Regions from separate parts of the Pontibacter kalidii genome, predicted to be linked through region 1. Evidence: riboswitches for the same ligand, from Rfam matches in the RefSeq annotation. Region 1 holds a riboswitch; each other region holds the start of a gene.
The links. Region 1 has a riboswitch for S-adenosylmethionine ahead of metH (methionine synthase). Riboswitches for the same ligand answer to the same signal wherever they lie in the genome.
Positions count from the first base shown of each region.

Region 2: it holds a riboswitch for S-adenosylmethionine, as region 1 does, so the genes downstream of both, OH144_RS09060 (Na+/H+ antiporter NhaC family protein) here and metH (methionine synthase) in region 1, are expected to answer to the same signal.
Region 3: it holds a riboswitch for S-adenosylmethionine, as region 1 does, so the genes downstream of both, OH144_RS02505 (phosphoadenylyl-sulfate reductase) here and metH (methionine synthase) in region 1, are expected to answer to the same signal.
Region 4: it holds a riboswitch for S-adenosylmethionine, as region 1 does, so the genes downstream of both, OH144_RS02325 (O-acetylhomoserine aminocarboxypropyltransferase/cysteine synthase family protein) here and metH (methionine synthase) in region 1, are expected to answer to the same signal.

Region 1 is NZ_CP111079.1:4,130,892-4,135,101, forward strand. Features, by position in the region: gene metH (methionine synthase) at 1-2,254, opposite strand, end outside; SAM riboswitch class I at 2,327-2,435, opposite strand; gene rpmA (50S ribosomal protein L27) at 2,705-2,974, opposite strand; gene rplU (50S ribosomal protein L21) at 3,045-3,353, opposite strand; gene OH144_RS17300 (ribonucleoside-diphosphate reductase small subunit) at 4,001-4,210, shown strand, end outside.
Region 2 is NZ_CP111079.1:2,109,682-2,113,891, reverse strand. Features, by position in the region: gene OH144_RS09070 (DUF819 family protein) at 1-363, shown strand, start outside; gene OH144_RS09065 (N-acetylmuramoyl-L-alanine amidase) at 787-1,707, opposite strand; SAM riboswitch class I at 1,880-1,982, shown strand; gene OH144_RS09060 (Na+/H+ antiporter NhaC family protein) at 2,229-3,569, shown strand; gene OH144_RS09055 (DUF58 domain-containing protein) at 3,718-4,210, opposite strand, start outside.
Region 3 is NZ_CP111079.1:596,076-600,285, forward strand. Features, by position in the region: gene OH144_RS02495 (sulfate adenylyltransferase subunit 1) at 1-545, opposite strand, end outside; gene cysD (sulfate adenylyltransferase subunit CysD) at 545-1,453, opposite strand; gene OH144_RS02505 (phosphoadenylyl-sulfate reductase) at 1,566-2,285, opposite strand; SAM riboswitch class I at 2,603-2,708, opposite strand; gene OH144_RS02510 (hypothetical protein) at 2,810-3,529, opposite strand; gene xrtN (exosortase N) at 3,665-4,210, opposite strand, start outside.
Region 4 is NZ_CP111079.1:543,156-547,365, reverse strand. Features, by position in the region: gene OH144_RS02335 (homoserine dehydrogenase) at 1-146, opposite strand, end outside; gene metX (homoserine O-acetyltransferase MetX) at 127-1,194, opposite strand; gene OH144_RS02325 (O-acetylhomoserine aminocarboxypropyltransferase/cysteine synthase family protein) at 1,203-2,525, opposite strand; SAM riboswitch class I at 2,825-2,934, opposite strand; gene xseA (exodeoxyribonuclease VII large subunit) at 3,956-4,210, shown strand, end outside.

The DNA.
Region 1 (4,210 bases):
TCAGGATCGTACCTGCGGTTGATTTGGAGGTATCGGACGCCAGCTTTTCCTTTTCCATAAAGGGCAGCAGGTAGGCCACGGACTTTTTCATCACGCGGGCGCTCTTCACCACCTGCGGCAGAAACATCTTACCGGCACCAAACAGGTCCCCCACCACCGACATACCGGCCATCAGCGGCCCTTCGATCACATCCAGCGTTTTTACAGCTTTTTGGCGCGCCTCCTCCGTGTCATCTTCAATGTAATCAACAATACCGCGTACCAGGGCGTGTTTCAGGCGCTCTTCTACCGGAGTTTCGCGCCAGGAAGTATCAGCAGCGGAGGCTGTTTTGCCCTTGCCTTTTATCGTTTCGGCATAGGTCACGAGCTTTTCGGTTGCCTCCGGGTGCCGGTTAAAGATCACATCTTCTATCAGGTCGCGCAGCTCCGTCGGAATTTCGCTGTACACGCCCAGCATGCCGGCGTTCACAATGCCCATGTCCATACCAGCCTGCACGGCATAGTATAAAAACACGGTGTGCATCGCCTCACGTACCAGGTCATTGCCTCTAAAGGAGAAAGACAGGTTGCTCACGCCGCCGCTTACCAGCGCATGTGGGAGGTTGGCCTTGATCCATTTTACTACTTCAATGTAATCGACTGCATAGTTGTTATGCTCTTCGATGCCCGTGGCAATGGCCAGGATGTTCGGGTCGAAAATGATGTCCTGCGGCGGAAAGCCTACTTCGTCTACCAGAATGCGGTAAGAGCGCTCGCAGATTTCTTTCCGGCGCTCCAGCGTATCGGCCTGGCCTTGTTCGTCGAAGGCCATCACCACCACGGCGGCACCGTACTGACGCACCTTGCGGGCCAGTTTCTTAAAGGCTTCTTCACCTTCTTTCAGCGAGATGGAGTTAACGATGGATTTGCCCTGCACACACTTCAGCCCGGCCTCAATCACGCTCCACTTCGAGGAGTCGATCATGATCGGCAGCTTGGCGATGTCGGGTTCGGAGGCGATCAGGTTGAGGAAATTGGTCATGGCCTGCTCCGAGTCGAGCATGCCCTCGTCCATATTTACGTCAATGATCTGCGCACCGCCCTCTACCTGCTGCCGGGCTACGGCCAAAGCTTCTTCAAACTGCCCGTTTACGATCAGGCGGGCAAACATCTTGGAGCCGGTCACGTTGGTGCGCTCGCCGACATTCACAAAAAGGCTTTCAGGAGTGATGGTAAGGGGCTCGAGGCCGCTGTAGCGAGGGAGAGGAGCGACCGGCGTGGGAACGTGCGGTTTATACTTCTGCACTAAGTCTGCAATGACCTTGGTGTGCACGGGCGTCGTGCCGCAACAACCACCAAGTATGTTCACCAGCCCCTCTTTCAGGTATTCCTCTACAATGGCCCCCATTTGCTCGGCTGTTTCGTCGTAGCCGCCAAAGGCGTTCGGCAAACCGGCGTTCGGGTAAGCACTGATGTAACAGTCTGAAATGCGGGAGAGCTCCTGGATGTGGGTCTTCAGCTGACGGGCTCCCAGGGCACAGTTAAAGCCTACGCTCAGGATGGGCGCGTGCGAGATCGAGTGCCAGAAAGCCTCTACGGTTTGCCCGGACAATGTACGACCACTGGCGTCGGTAATGGTGCCGGATATCATGATCGGCAGTTCTTTGCCGCCATCGTTTACGAACTGCTGGATGGCAAAAAGAGCCGCCTTACAGTTCAACGTATCAAACACGGTTTCTACCAGCAGCAGATCAGAGCCACCATCCACCAAACCACGCACCTGCTCATAGTATGCTTCTACTAACTGATCGAAGGTAATGGCGCGGTAGCCAGGGTTGTTCACATCCGGCGAGAGTGAAGCAGTGCGGTTGGTTGGCCCAATGGCGCCCGCCACGAAACGTTTATGCGCAGGATCTTTCGCCTCCACCTCATCTGCTGCCTCACGTGCAACCTTTGCCGACGCATAGTTGAGCTCGTACACCAGGTGCTCCAGGTGGTAATCGGCCATGGCAATGCTGGTAGAGCTGAAGGTGTTGGTCTCGATGATGTCGGCACCGGCCTGCAGGTATTCGGTATGGATGGCTCGGATGATGTCCGGCCGCGTGATGGAAAGCAGGTCGTTGTTGCCCTTCAGATCGGAGGGATGGGCTTTAAAGCGTTCGCCGCGGAAGTCGGCTTCCGTGAGCTGGTAACGCTGGATCATGGTGCCCATCGCGCCGTCAAGCACAAGCACGCGTTCCCGCAGCAAAGTATAAATCGGATGTGTTTTGGTCATGGCCGGTGTCTTTCTTCTCGTTCGTCATTTACACAACTTATCAAGAAGGACACCTGAAGAGAGACAGGATCAATCTTATCTTCCCTGGCTACTGATGCACCAGGAGGGAGTTAGCACCAAGCTTTATACATGGTTGCTAAGACGTCATCGGGCCCTATCCCTCAGTCTTTCTTGATAAGAATAACAAAGTAAAGGTATATCCGTGGAAAAAGGAAATTAGTTGCCCTTAAATTGTAGCGAAGGGCCCGAAGCAAGCAGGAGAGGGTATAAAAACAGAAAAGGACACTTTCGTGTCCTTTTCCTTCAGGATCTTTTTCGTTTAATCGCAAATCCAATCCCTGCTTATATGTACGCCCGCCATGGTGGTTGGTTACGTATTCCTGAAATACTTCCTAAAAAAAGAGGGACACCTGCCGGGCATCCCTCTTTTTGCTATCAGCTTAGCTTAAATTAAGCTTCTGCTTCTACCTTAGGTACTACAGAAACGTAAGAACGGTTTTTCACGCTCTTTCTGAACTCTACCACGCCGTCAACCAAGGCGAACAAAGTATGGTCTCTGCCAATACCCACGTTTTTGCCTGGGTGGTGCGAAGTACCTCTTTGTCTTACGATGATGTTACCTGCGATAATGTCCTGGCCTCCGTAAATCTTAACACCCAGTCGTTTAGAATGCGATTCGCGGCCGTTATTAGAACTACCAGCTCCTTTTTTGTGTGCCATTTTCTTTTACTATTTAGTTGGGTTAGCCAAGCCAGCCCAAAAGGTTCTACGATTAATTTCCTCTTACTGCTTAACCAATGCTTTCGATAAGAACTTTGGTATAGTTCTGACGATGACCTCTCGACTTCTTATACCCTTTTCTTCTCTTCTTCTTAAAGATAAGCACTTTGTCAGCTCTTACCTCACCCAGGATCTTACCAGTTACTTTGATACCATCCACGAAAGGAGCGCCAACAGTAATAGTACCGTTGTCATCAGTTAGAAGAACATTGGCGAACTCAACGGCGTCACCTTCATTGCCGGAAAGCTTGTTAGCGTAGATGAACTTACCGCTCTCTACTTTGGTCTGTTGACCTGCGATTTCTACAATTGCGTACATCAGCTTCAATGTATGTTTAAAAAGATTTAGTCCGCAAAAGTACGGCTTCGTTTCGATATTTGCAACGGCTTGTATAACAAATTGTTCGCCGCCTATACTTTACCTATACACATATGTGGAAAAGTATGTGCATATCCACATAGGCGTTTTTAATTTTTGTCGATAAATCGCATAAGCGGTTTTGCAACAGCAAGTTAACAAATCACTTTCCTCTGCCGTTTTTCCACAAAGGCCAGCACCTACACTTTAGCTCCATTGGCTATACTTCATTTAGATGTATAAACTGGCGCACTTGATGCACATTTCCTACACCTTGTCTACACAGCTGCAGCCTCCAAAAAGCACCCACATTGAATTAAGCCACTAGCAAACAGACTTATTACAATATTTAGCACATTATATATATGTAAATCAAGATGTGGATAACCATGTTAGTTGCAGCTAAAATCGGCCCAGATTCAACTGTAGGGGCATGTGCATAAATTGAACAACTTTCGCCCCGGAAATCGAGTTCATTTCTATATATTTGAAGTCAGGATATTGGTGGATGGCATTCAGACATCTACCCGAACCAAAACTTAAACGGGGTGTTTTCTAAGCTAATCAGCTTACCCCTTCAACCAATAAAACGCTTATTTTAAAAGATTATGGAGCCAATACTGCAAGAAAACCCAAACCGCTTTGTACTGTTCCCGATACAGCATGATGAGGTATGGCAGATGTATAAAAAGGCAGAAGCCAGTTTCTGGACAGCCGAGGAAATTGATCTGGGCCAGGACCTGAAGGACTGGGAGAACCTGAACGATGGCGAGCGCCACTTCATCAGCCATGTGCTGGCCTTCTTCGCTGCTTCAGAC
Region 2 (4,210 bases), 2.0 Mb from region 1:
GGCGCCTCCCGCTTCGGTTCCATTTTCCTTTACTTCCTGGTGGCCACCATCGGCATGAGCATGGACCTGGGCGCTGTGCTGGACAACCCGAAACTGTTCCTGGTGGGCGCCTTCTGGATTACTTTTCACATCCTCATTATGCTGGTGGTGGCGCGTCTAATACGGGCACCGTTCTTTTATGTGGCGGTGGGCAGCCAGGCAAATATTGGCGGTGCGGCCTCGGCACCTATCGTGGCAGCGGCCTTTAACCGCTATCTGGCCCCGGTGGGCGTGCTGCTGGCCGTGTTGGGCTACGCAGTGGGTACATACGGCGCCTACATCTCCGGGCTGATCCTGCAGTACATCTGGAACCTGCTGGCGTAGAGAGTTTGGGAGTTAGAAAGTTTAGGAGTTAGAAAGTTTAGGAGTTAGAGAGTTAGAAGGTTAAAGTATAGCCTGGGTGCTTGACTCTATAAAGTATATAACCCAAGTTGCAGTATCTAATGCAGTGCAGGTGTAAACCCACCCCTAACCCCTCCAAGGTGGGGAAATCACCTGCTCTTTTGCAAAATTCCCCTCCTCTGGACTAGCCAAAACGCGAGTTTTGAGCTAGCGAGCGCAGCTCTCAGGGGTGGGTTAATCGCAAATCGATCTATAAAGTATAAGAGCACCGGCCCCGGTGGGAGAGTAGTGGTTCTCCTGCCGGGGCCGATGCTGTATAAAACAGGCTATTCCCGCTGCACTGTCTACAGCGAGTCTGGAGACTCGCCGCACACCCTGCATCACCGGCTGGATGCCGGCGCCAGCCTACAAGTACTTCTGGTACAGGTTGTAAAGTATGATCTTGTCTTTCTCCGTCAGCTCCATGTTCACCTCCTCCTGTACAAAGTGGAGCTTGAAGGCACGGATGGCGGCGGGCATGTCTCGGGTGTCGTAACCAATGATGCGGAGCGCCTCTTTGGGGTTAAAGTGCGGCGGAATGGTAGAGACGGAATCCAGGGGCTGCAGTACAAGCACGGGCGCTGTACCGGTGCTGTCGAGCACCGTAATCGGGGCGGCCGGCTGCAGGTACTGCTCCACTACGCCCTCATCGTACCACAGGCCGAAACCGTGCTCCGCCAGCCGCTTCCATGGGAACGTCTCGTTCGGGTCTACTTTTCGCACCGGGGCAATATCGGAGTGGCCGATGAAGTTCTCGGCAGGTATGTTGTGCTTTTCCTTCAGCATCGCCAAAACTTCCAGCAGGCTGTTGATCTGTGCTTCGGCAAAAGGCTCGGCTCCATTATTATCCAGCTCAATGCCGATGGAGGAGGAGTTAAGATCGGTGTTATTTCCCCAGCGGCTATTGCCCCCGTGCCAGGCGCGCAGGTTGTCGTTGAGCATGTGGTATACCTTGCCGTCGCGGCCGATCACGTAATGTGCGCTAACCTGCGTTTTTGGCATGGTAAAGGTCTTCAGCGTATGCTCCGTTGAGTTCTGGGCCGTGTGGTGGATCACGACATAGTTAGCCTTTCGCATGCTGAAGTTGGTAGTACCTACCCAGTGCTCGCCAAGTGGCAGCGTCGACTCCTTTGGGTTGATGGCGGGCACGGTGCGCAGCTGTTTCGTATAGGCTTTCAGCTGTTTCTTATGCGCACGGTTGGTGCTGGCGTAAGGGTTGGGGGAGCAACTGTAGAGGCTGGCGCTGGCCAGGAGCAGCGCGAAAAGGGCCGTAGAGGTGAATTTCATGTGAATTGTCAGGGATAGTGTGTTCTGAAGTATAAACTTGTGGGAAATTAACTTTAGATGCAAGTTCTAACACTGAACTATCAGGATTAGAAGTATAAACTTTAGGAGAACTTCCCCTCCGGGTTTGATTTTCTAGCCGTGCTGGCTTTACCTTTGCAGTATCTTTATGCAAGATTTATAAAGAAGAGGGGAGAGAGCAGGCTCAGCGAACCTCTAGCAACCACGGCCCCGGCCGTAAAGGTGCTAACACCTGCCCAATTTGGGACCTATAAATTTAACTTCATGCGCTTACTACAACAGCTTCCCGTTTTTATATCCCGTGTCTTTACCGCACTAGCAGCGCCTAAGCCTGCTTGTTGTTGTTATTGTTGTTGTTAAAGGCTATACTCCTCTACAACTGCCTTGGCGCAAACCGCAGGGGCTTCCACACTAACAAAGACATTAAGATTTCCATTTTAGGGGCGTAAGAAGCCAAAGTCGCCGTTAAGCATTTCGTGCCTGCTTCCCGCTCTATCGTTTACATGCAACATATTCAAAAAACTGGCGGTTGGGCCCTGGTGCCTTTCCTGGTGTTTGTGCTCACCTTTCTAGGCGCAGGCATTTTCTTAAACGATTTTTATGCCCTGCCTGCACCGGTGGCGGTGGTATTGGGCATCATCTCCGCCTTCTTTCTACTTCGGGGCTCCACAGAGGCCAAGGTAGCAGCGCTTATCAGGGGCTGCGGCGATTCCAAGATCATCACCATGTGCCTGATCTACCTGCTTGCCGGGGCTTTTGCCACGGTAACAAAGGCTGTGGGCGGTGTGGATGCTACCGTAAACCTGGGACTGAGCGTGCTGCCGGTACAGTACCTGGGCCTTGGCGTATTTCTGCTGGCGGCCTTCCTGTCAACGGCCACGGGAACATCGGTGGGGGCTATTGTGGCTCTAGCGCCTATCGCGGTGGGGCTCGCCGAGCAAAGTCAAACGTCTATGCCCTTGCTGCTGGGCGCGCTGTTGGGAGGCGCCATGTTTGGCGATAACCTCTCCTTTATTTCCGATACCACTATTGCCGCCACGCAAACACAGGGTTGCAGCATGCGCGACAAGTTTAGGGTAAACATCCTGATCGCTGGCCCTGCTGCCCTGGTTACGGTGGTGCTGTTGCTCCTCACAGGCTGGAACACGGCAGGAGCGGTGGAGGCGCAGCTCCCGGAACTGCAGGCGGCTAATTTCTGGCAGATCGTGCCTTACCTGTTGGTCATCGCCTTGGCTGTATCAGGCATAAATGTGTTTGTGGTCCTCATTCTGGGTACTTTGGCTTCCGGAGCTGTAGGGCTGTGGCAGGGCCAACTGGAGGTGCTGGCTTTTGGCAAAAGCGTCTACGAGGGCTTCACGGGTATGACCGAGATCTTCCTGCTCTCCATGCTCACGGGCGGGCTGGCCCGGATGGTCAGCGAGGCGGGCGGCATTGCCTTCCTGCTGAAAAAAGTTAGCAAGGCCGCCAGCGGGTTTCGCTCGGCACAGGTCGGCATCCTGTCGCTGGTAGGGGGCACGAACACGGCCATTGCCAATAACACGGTTTCTATCGTCGTGACGGGGCAGGTGGTGAAGGAGATCAGCCAGGAGTATAGTATAGATAAACGCAAAACCGCCGCGCTGCTCGATATTGCCTCCTGTGTGGTGCAGGGGCTGCTGCCTTATGGTGCCCAGATCCTGATGCTGGTCAGCTTTTCGAACGGGCAGCTGAACTTCCTGGACCTCTGGTCCTCGGCCTGGTACCTGTACTTGTTGCTGCTGTTCAGCCTGCTGGCCATCTATACGCCTTTCGTAGATAAGTACCTGCAAAAGCAGCCTGCGGCAGAGCAGGCTGTGGCGGTGTAAGTACAGGAGCTAAGTATCAGTACTCCATTTTAAAAAGTATAACGAAAACTAACGCTATCGAAAAATTTTTACTCTCACCTTTATACACGCCACTATTCTAACTTTACTAACCTAACCAAAAAAGGGAGACAAGCTTTGTCTCCCTTTTTTATATCAAACCGCGGGCCTTCAGCTCCAGGTATTTGTTAATCGTGTTCGCCGTCAGGTCTTTTGGCGGGGTGAGGATGGCGTGAATACCATGCAGTTGCAGCTCCTTCACGATCTGCCTTTTGTCGTGGCTGAACTTTTGGGCGATGGCTTTGGTGTATACTTCCTCGGTGCTGGTGGCGGGTTGGTGCAGCAGGCTGTGCAGCTCCGTGTTCTCGAAGAAGATCACCACCAGCAGGTGATTCTTAGCCAGCGCCCGCAGGTAGGGCAGCTGGCGCTGCGCGCCGTTCAGCGTCTCGAAGTTGGTGAAGAGCAGAAGCAGGCTGCGTTGTTTTATCGTATGGCGCACAGTGGCGTAAAGCCGCTCGAAGTCGGTTTCCTGGAACAGCGTTTTCTGGTTGTAGAGCAGCTCCAGGATACGGCGCAGCTGATCCGACTTGCGCTGTGCGGGCAAGATGTTGCTTATCTTGTTTGAGAAGGTGATGACTCCTGCT
Region 3 (4,210 bases), 1.4 Mb from region 1:
TTCAGGGCGCTCACAGGTATAAAGGTGATCTCTTTGGCGCGTAGCTTCCTGGCAAACTGCTTGTAGTCCTCCACAATCTGGTCGTATACCTGCTCATCATAGCCTACCAGGTCCATCTTGTTAATACAGATCACCAGGTGCGGGATACCCAGCAGCGAGGAGATGATGGAGTGGCGGCGTGTCTGCTCCTGCACGCCCTTACGGGCATCTACCAGGATGATGGACAGGTTGGAGTTAGAGGCACCTGTTACCATGTTGCGGGTATACTGGATATGGCCCGGCGCATCGGCGATGATGAACTTACGTCGCTCAGTGGAGAAGTACTTGTAGGCCACATCAATGGTGATGCCCTGCTCGCGCTCCGCCTTCAGGCCGTCCGTAAGTAAGGAAAGGTCTACCTGCCCGTCCTCATTTACGCGGCCGGAGCTCTCGATGGCTTCCAACTGGTCGGCGAAGATCTGCTTGGTGTCGTAGAGCAGGCGACCGATGAGTGTGCTCTTGCCGTCGTCTACGTTGCCGGCAGTAATAAATCGTAGTATGTCCATTAAAAGTATCCTCCTTTCTTACGGTCTTCCATCGCTGTCTCCGACAGTTTGTCGTCGATGCGGGTGGCGCCGCGCTCACTTATCTTTGACTCCAGAATCTCTGCAATTACCCCATCAATGTCGTGGGCTATACTTTCCACAGCGGCCGTACAGGTCATGTCGCCCACGGTGCGGAAACGCACCTGCTTGGTCACGACCACATCGTCGGGCTCCTGGAAAATAAAGTCAGACCAGGCCATCAGCTTGCCGTCGCGCACCAGGCACTCGCGCTCGTGGGTGTAGTAGATGTTTGGCAGGGCTATTCCCTCGCGTTTAATGTAGTTCCAAACGTCCAGCTCGGTCCAGTTAGAGATCGGGAACACGCGCACGTTCTCGCCTTTGGTGATGCGGCCGTTGTAGATGTTCCAGAGCTCGGGGCGCTGGCGCTTCGGATCCCACTGACCAAACTCGTCGCGCACCGAGAAGATGCGTTCCTTGGCGCGGGCCTTTTCCTCGTCGCGACGGGCACCGCCAATGCAGGCGTCAAAACCAAACTCCTCGATGGTCTCCAGCAAGGTATGGGTCTGCAGCGCGTTGCGGCTGGCATAGCGGCCCTTCGGCTCCGAAAGGTTCTTGCGTTTAATGGTTTCCTCCACGTTGCGCACGATCAGTTTCTCACCCAGGCGCTCGGCCAGCTCATCGCGGTAGCGGATCGCCTCCGGGAAATTGTGCCCGGTATCGATGTGCACCAGCGGGAACGGGAACTTGCCAGGGCGGAAAGCCTTCTCGGCCAGGCGTACCAAGGTGATGGAATCCTTGCCTCCGGAGAAAAGCAGGGCCGGCTTCTCGAATTGCCCCGCTACTTCGCGCATAATGTGGATCGCCTCTGCCTCCAGCTGATCGAGGTAATCCAGGTATCTTTTTGTCATATCTTTGTTCGTTGCTCGTTATTGGTTGTTAGTTATTAGTGGTTCGGTATCAGTAAACCCCAACTCTCTAACTCCTAAACTCCCCAACTCTCTAACTTGTAAACTTTCTAACTTATCTGGCGTGCAGCCCGCACTCTTTTTTTGAGTTATCCTCCCACCACCAGCGGCCGGCGCGGAAGTCCTCGCCCTCGGCAATGGCACGGGTGCACGGGGCGCAGCCAATGCTCACGAAGCCCTTGTCGTGCAACGGGTTGTATGGGATGTGCAGTGCTTTTACAGCTGCCCATACCTCGTCTAAAGTATAGTGCAGCAGCGGGTTATACTTGATGAGCTGGTGCGCCTCGTCCCACTCCAGTAGCTGCAGCTCCTGCCGCGCGCCCGATTGCTCGGAGCGGATGCCGGTAACCCATACCTGCACGCCCTGCAGGGCACGGTTCAGGGGCTCCACCTTGCGGATATAGCAGCACTGCTTGCGGTCATCGATGGAGTTGTAGAAGCTCATCGGGCCCTTTTCGTTCACCAGTTGCTCCACGGCCTCGTGCCTGGGGAAGTATACTTCTATCTTCTTTCTGTAACGCTGGTTTGTTTTGTGCAGCAGGGTATAGCTCTCGTTAAAGAGACGGCCGGTATCGAGGGTGAACACGCGGATCGGCAATTCCTGCTCAAAAATGTGGTGCGTAATGAGCTGGTCTTCAATACCCAGGCTGGAAGAGAAGGCGATGTTGCCGCTGAACTCCTCCGCCAGGTAGCGCAGGCCCTCAGCTGCCGGCAAACCGGCCATGGCAGCGCGCAAGGAGTCTAGCCGGGCCAGAAGTTCCTGTGATAAATCCATATAGCTAAAAGTTTGAATCTGTGATAAACTGGACTGCTAAATACAGTTTTCGATTAAATACTGCCGTTGCTCCACCTGTTACAGGTACAGCGGCAAAGGATGCTCTGCACTTGCTGCTGCTCCGCAGCAAAGCCTGATTCAAATCAGGGAAGGAGCAAGGTGAGGAGGTGCTTCGATCAGCACATACAACAACAGCAGCAACAGTACCCTTGCATGGTGCGGGCAGTATTGGGAATAATGGTAGCCTGAGCAGTGGTGAGGCCACGGCGGGCTATACTTGGTGCTGGTGTGTTCGTGTAGGTTTGCATTGCGTTGTCTATTTATATGCCCCGGACCAGCCGGGATAGGATTTGGCACCTTCCCCGACTTGGGAGGTTGCCAGAGGGTCAGGGAGCCTATTCTCTCGCCTCTTCTCTATAAATCTTTTACAGACGTTACCGTCCTTTTTACTAATGATGCAAAATTACATATTTTTCTGAACTGTGTAAATTTTGTGCGTAATTTATTCTGAAACAGGCGATAAATCAGCCTGCCAGCCTGGTTACGTACTTTACCAGCGAGCGCTTGGCAATGGGCAGCAGCGACTGCTCCAGCGGTACCGGAAAGGTAGACACGGCGGCAAAGGTGGCCGGGTTTGGCAGTTCCTTCCGCTCCTTTATCAGCTGCGCCTTCAGGTGCTCATGCGTCAGGGCCAGGCCGCGGCGCACGGTTTGCAGGTGCTGTGTGTTAATGCCCCTGTACTTCTCGTAGGTATTCTCAAAAACGGTGATGTGGTAGCTGTACACCCGGGTTTCCTTGCCGGGTAAACTCTCCAGGAAAAGGTAGCCCTCGTTGTGGTAAATAGGCGTGATGCCCACCGGGGTGATCTCGAGGTGGCGCTCCACGAAATCATACAGCTCTTTGCCCTCCTCCAGCGCCTGGCTGAAAAGCGGCGTGGCATATTGGATGATCTCCTCTATTTGCTCCATTGTTTCATCGTCCTGCACGATCTTCTCATACACCAGCTCCAGCTTCTCGAAGTCGGCGCGGCTGATGCGCTGCGGGAAAGACTCGTACACCAGTTGCTTGTGCTCCTTTACCTGCTTGAGATTGCGGTAATGCATGATCAGATCGGAGAAAATCGGGTAGAGGCGTTGTTTGCCAAACTCGGTTTTGGCGGCCTGCAGGTAGGCCAGCAGCAGGTATTTCTTGTACTCAAAATCCAGCAGCCCCTCGGTAAGCCAGTTGACAGGTAGGGTGTTCATAGGCCTTCAACTTTAATGGTTAATTGCTGTGCTATTAAACGAGAAAGGGGTGGGGGAGGGTTAGGGGGTAAAAAGACAGAAAGTACGGGAGGGGGCGTTGTTTTTATGGACATGCTCGATCTTTACCCGAACCCTTCATTCTTTTACACCAGCTACCGCTATGTGTAGGCTATTTGGGGAGGCTGCCTCCGGCGAGGTCCGGATCTGGTGCATGACCGAGCGGATAGCCCGGTGTAGCTCCTGCTTTTGTGCAACCGTCACGTTTACCATTTTATACTTTTCTTCTCCTTTTAGCATCCTGGTGCGCCAGTCCCATTGGTTGATGGTGCGGTGCTGGCCATTGTCCATCCACCAGGCCGTAAACAGCGTGTCTTTACCCTTTTGCAGCTCGCCCACATACACCGTGTTGCTGCCAACCTGCCGTTGCTGTACCTGCCGGAATGTATAGCCGCTCCCTTCCCAGCAAATGAGCGGGTGGTGCTCGGTCGAGTAAAAGGCCTGCACAGGTTTCAAGTACACCAGCACCTCCTGGTTACTATACTTGGTCACGCCATTATCCAAGCTTTCCATTTCAAAATCTGTTAGCTGGGGCACGGCTTGTTCGGTTGCCATCCATGGTTTTTTGCTTTGGATTTGCAGACCTGTACTTGCTAGCAGCAGGAGCAGGAGGTAGTTCAGCAG
Region 4 (4,210 bases), 1.4 Mb from region 1:
TTGGGCAGGGTGCGCAGCTTCTCCTTGTCGCGCACGCAGATTTTGGCCACATCCAGGTGTGGGTTGTCCTGCAGCACGTCATGCAGCCCCTGGCCCACGCAGCCAAAGCCAAATATCCCGATTCGTTTACCGCTCTTGCTTTTCATAGTTGAATTCTTCTTCTTCTGTTACTTTTTCATTTTGATAAAATTGACGGATAGCCTCCGTCAGCTGGTCCACCTCCACCAGAAAGCCATCGTGGCCATAGTTGGAGCGGATAAGGTGAAAGGAGGAATCCGACACCTGGGCATGCAGGAAATACTGCTCCTCTACCGGAAACAGCAGGTCGGTATCCACACCCACAAACAGGCTCCGGGCCTTTACCTGTGCCAGTGCACGCTCCACACCCCCTCTGTCGCGGCCCACGTTGTGCGAGTCCATGGCCTTGGAGAGCAGCCAGTAAGTATAAGCATTGAACCGCTGTGCCAGCTTCTCGCCCTGGTATACCTGGTAGCTGGAAGCGCGAAAGTTGTCGGTAATGCTATGCCCCGGCTCCTGCTGCGCTTCGTTGTAGGTGTTGTAGTGGCGGTAAGACAGCATGGCGATAGCGCGGGCCGTTTTTAGCCCTTCCTGTCCTGCCTCCTTTGTGCTGGTGCCCCAGGTGGGGTCCTGGCGGATGGCCATGCGCTGGCTTTCGTTAAAGGCGATGCCCCAAGGGGAGTGCCGCGCATTACTGGCCACGTGCACCAGCCGCTCAAACACAGCAGGTTTCTGCAGCACCCACTCCAGCGCCTGCTGCCCGCCCAGCGAGCCACCCAGCAACGTATGCACCCGCTCCAACCCCAGCTCCTGCCGCAGCAGATCGAAGGCGCGCACAATGTCGCGGTTGGTGAGCTGCGGAAAAGTCTGGAAGTATGGCTGCAGCGTTTTTGGGTTTACCGAGAGTGGCCCTGTGGAGCCGTAGCAACCGCCCATGGTGTTGGCGCACACGACAAACCATTCGCGCGGGTCGTAGAGCTTGCCTTCCCCGAAGAGGTCGCACCACCAGTCGGTAAAATCGGCGCTGCCGGTAAGGGCATGGCACACCCATACCACATTGCTGCGCTGCTGGTTCAGCGCGCCGTAAGTAGTATAAGCCAGCTGGAAGCCCGGCAACGTAGCCCCGGACTCCAGCTGAAACTCTTGTTGGTGATGAAAAACGTGCTGTGTTGGCATTATTATACTTAGGCTATAGCGGGCGCTGCCTCCAATACTTTGGAGAAGGCCTGTTCGAAATCTGCTTTTATGTCGTCTATGTGCTCTATGCCGGCGGATATGCGTAGCAGGGTTGGATCTACGCCTGCGCTTAGTTGCTCGGCATCGCTCAACTGTTGGTGTGTGGTGGAGGCCGGGTGGATGATCAGCGTTTTGGCGTCGCCCACGTTAGCCAGGTGACTCACCAGTTCCAGGCTGTTGACAAATGTCTCCGCCTGCTGCTTGTCACCTTTCAGCTTAAAGGAAAGCACCCCGCCAAAGCCGCGCTTCAGGTATTTTTTAGCCAGTTCGTGGTAGGGGCTGCTCTGTAGGCCAGGGTAGTTCACGCTCTCTACCAACTCGTGCTGCTCCAGCCACTCGGCCAGCGCCTGCGCGTTCTGCACGGTTCTCTCCAGCCTTAGCGAAAGCGTTTCCAGCCCCTGCAGCAGCAGGAACGAGTTAAAAGGACTCAGTGCCGGACCGAAATCCCGAAGGCCTTCCACACGGGTACGAATGGCGAAGGCGATGTTTCCGAACGGGCCGTTTTCGCCAAACACCTCCCAGAAGTTCAGCCCATGGTAACCTTCCGATGGCTCGGAGAACTGCGGGAATTTGCCGTTGCCCCAGTTAAAGTTACCCCCGTCCACAATCACGCCGCCAATGCTGGTGCCGTGGCCGCCGATCCACTTCGTAGCAGACTCCACCACCACATTGGCGCCGTGCTCCAGCGGGCGAAACAGGTAACCACCGGCCCCGAAGGTGTTATCCACAATCAGCGGAATATCATACTTGCGAGCCAGGGCGGCAAGGGCCTCAAAGTCCGGAATGTTAAAGCGCGGATTGCCAATGGTCTCTGTATAAATTGCCTTTGTCTTTTCATCGATCAGCTTCTCGAAGCTCGACACGTCATCGTTTCCGGCAAACCTGGCCTCAATGCCCAGGCGCTTGAACGATACCTTGAACTGGTTATAGCTACCGCCATACAGGAAGCTGGACGTTACAAAGTTATCCCCGGCCTCCAGGATGTTGGTGAGCGCCAGGAACTGCGCCGCCTGCCCCGAGGCCACGGCCACAGCCGCCACTCCTCCCTCCAGAGCCGCAATGCGCTTCTCGAACACATCGGTGGTTGGGTTCTGAATGCGGGTATAAATGTTACCGAATTCCTTCAGGGCAAACAGATTAGCCCCGTGCTCCGCGTTTTTAAAGGCGTAAGAGGTGGTCTGGTAGATAGGCACTGCGCGTGACTGTGTGGTGGGATCTATTTCCTGGCCGGCGTGCAACTGTAGCGTTTCGAAGTGCAATGATTTAGACATGGCTATGTAGATTTTATATCGTTAAAAAGAAAAGGTATGATTTGAGTAAAGACAGGAATGCTGTAGAGGTATAAGTAGGCTGTAGCAGCAGATGCGGGATCTGCCACTAAGCCATGTATGAAAACAGGAACTTTATACCTTGGTTAACAGCAACAACAGTCGTGCATGGCGCACATGGGCATGCGCATGACGAAAGCCTTAGCAGGAGCTAAAATGCAGACTTGCGACAGTGCTTTGGCTGTCGGCGATACTAGTAATACGTGTTGCGTTGAATTGATTCCCTTGTTCATGACCGTATCAATTTATATTCGTCCGGCACCCTGCCGAACTCAGGAATTAGCACCTTAACACCGATCGTTAGGTTGCTAGCGTTTCACAGAGCCTGTCTCTCCACGCTTCTTTATAAACCAATATCCGCAAAGGGAGTATTGACTTGATGTTGCAAGTATACGGCGCGACTTTTTAAAATGCCAAATGTTTTTGATGTTTTTTTAAAATCAAGTTTAAGATCTTTGGATTTCTATGCCAGAACCATCGCGTTTCAGCCTGGTATACAAGCCTACAATTTCCTCTCTATCTGGCGCAAGTCTAAAGACTTGCGCCCTACCAATGTGTCGCGTCTATGCCTCGACTGGCTTGAAAAGCCATACTTTATACTTGGGCTATATTCTTATACTTCAGTTTATACTTGCTGCTATACTTTCACTGGCGAAAGCGTCCGCTTTTGCCTTTTCTTAGCCCCTGCTTCCCGTAACCTGAAACAGGATATCCTAACTAGCTACTGTTCATCCACGGCTTTACAACCTACTTGTTTTATAGTACACTTTGACTCCCTCAAGGCCGGGAGGCCTCGTCTTCCCGCATCGCGCTGTGTACATTTCCTTTGCTCCTAAAGTCGCAATGCCTTCGGCACCGGAAATCTACAAGGCGCTCAACGGAAAGACTGGGATCAGTTTCCGATAGCCACCGCTATCTGTCATCTCGAACGTAGTGAGAGATCTGTTTAGAATTGCAGATAGATCTCTCATTTCATTCGAGATGACAATTAAGTATAGTGGCAAGTATAACTCCCTCCCCTGTTTTTAGGGGAGGGCTGGGGTGGGGTGAACTCCCCTCCTGGGAGGGGCTAGGGGTGGATTCACTCTTGTAGGGACAGGTCGCGACCTGTTCGCTCTATGCCAGCAACTATGAAACTTATACTTGAGCCACAACAATTTCAGGCTCCCCTCCTTAGTTAAGGAGGGGCAGGGGTGGTTGGAACTGGTTTGTAGAAAATCCTGTCCATCCTACAATCCCACAAATCCTGATTCAGACAAGCAAAAACTTTTTCTCCGCCACCTTACTAATTATTTTAGCCAAAAAATCCTATCTTCGAGGCACAGGAGCCGGCGCTCTGCCGGTTGTGCAGGAGATTGTAACGTTGTTGAACCATGTCCCAGATCTTTTTTCGCCAGACGGTAGTGTATGAGGAGCAGGCCCCGCTCTCGCTGTATGAGCTGCACCAGCAGATACGCGAGGAACTGGAGGTGGCTTTCCCGGACAGCTATTGGGTGGTGGCGGAGGTAGCCCAGGTAAACGTGGACCGCCGCAAAGGCCACTGCTACTTGACTCTGGTGGACAAAGGCGACGACGCACGGCAGATGCTGGCCCAGGCACGGGCAACCATCTGGGGGTCGCGTTACCAG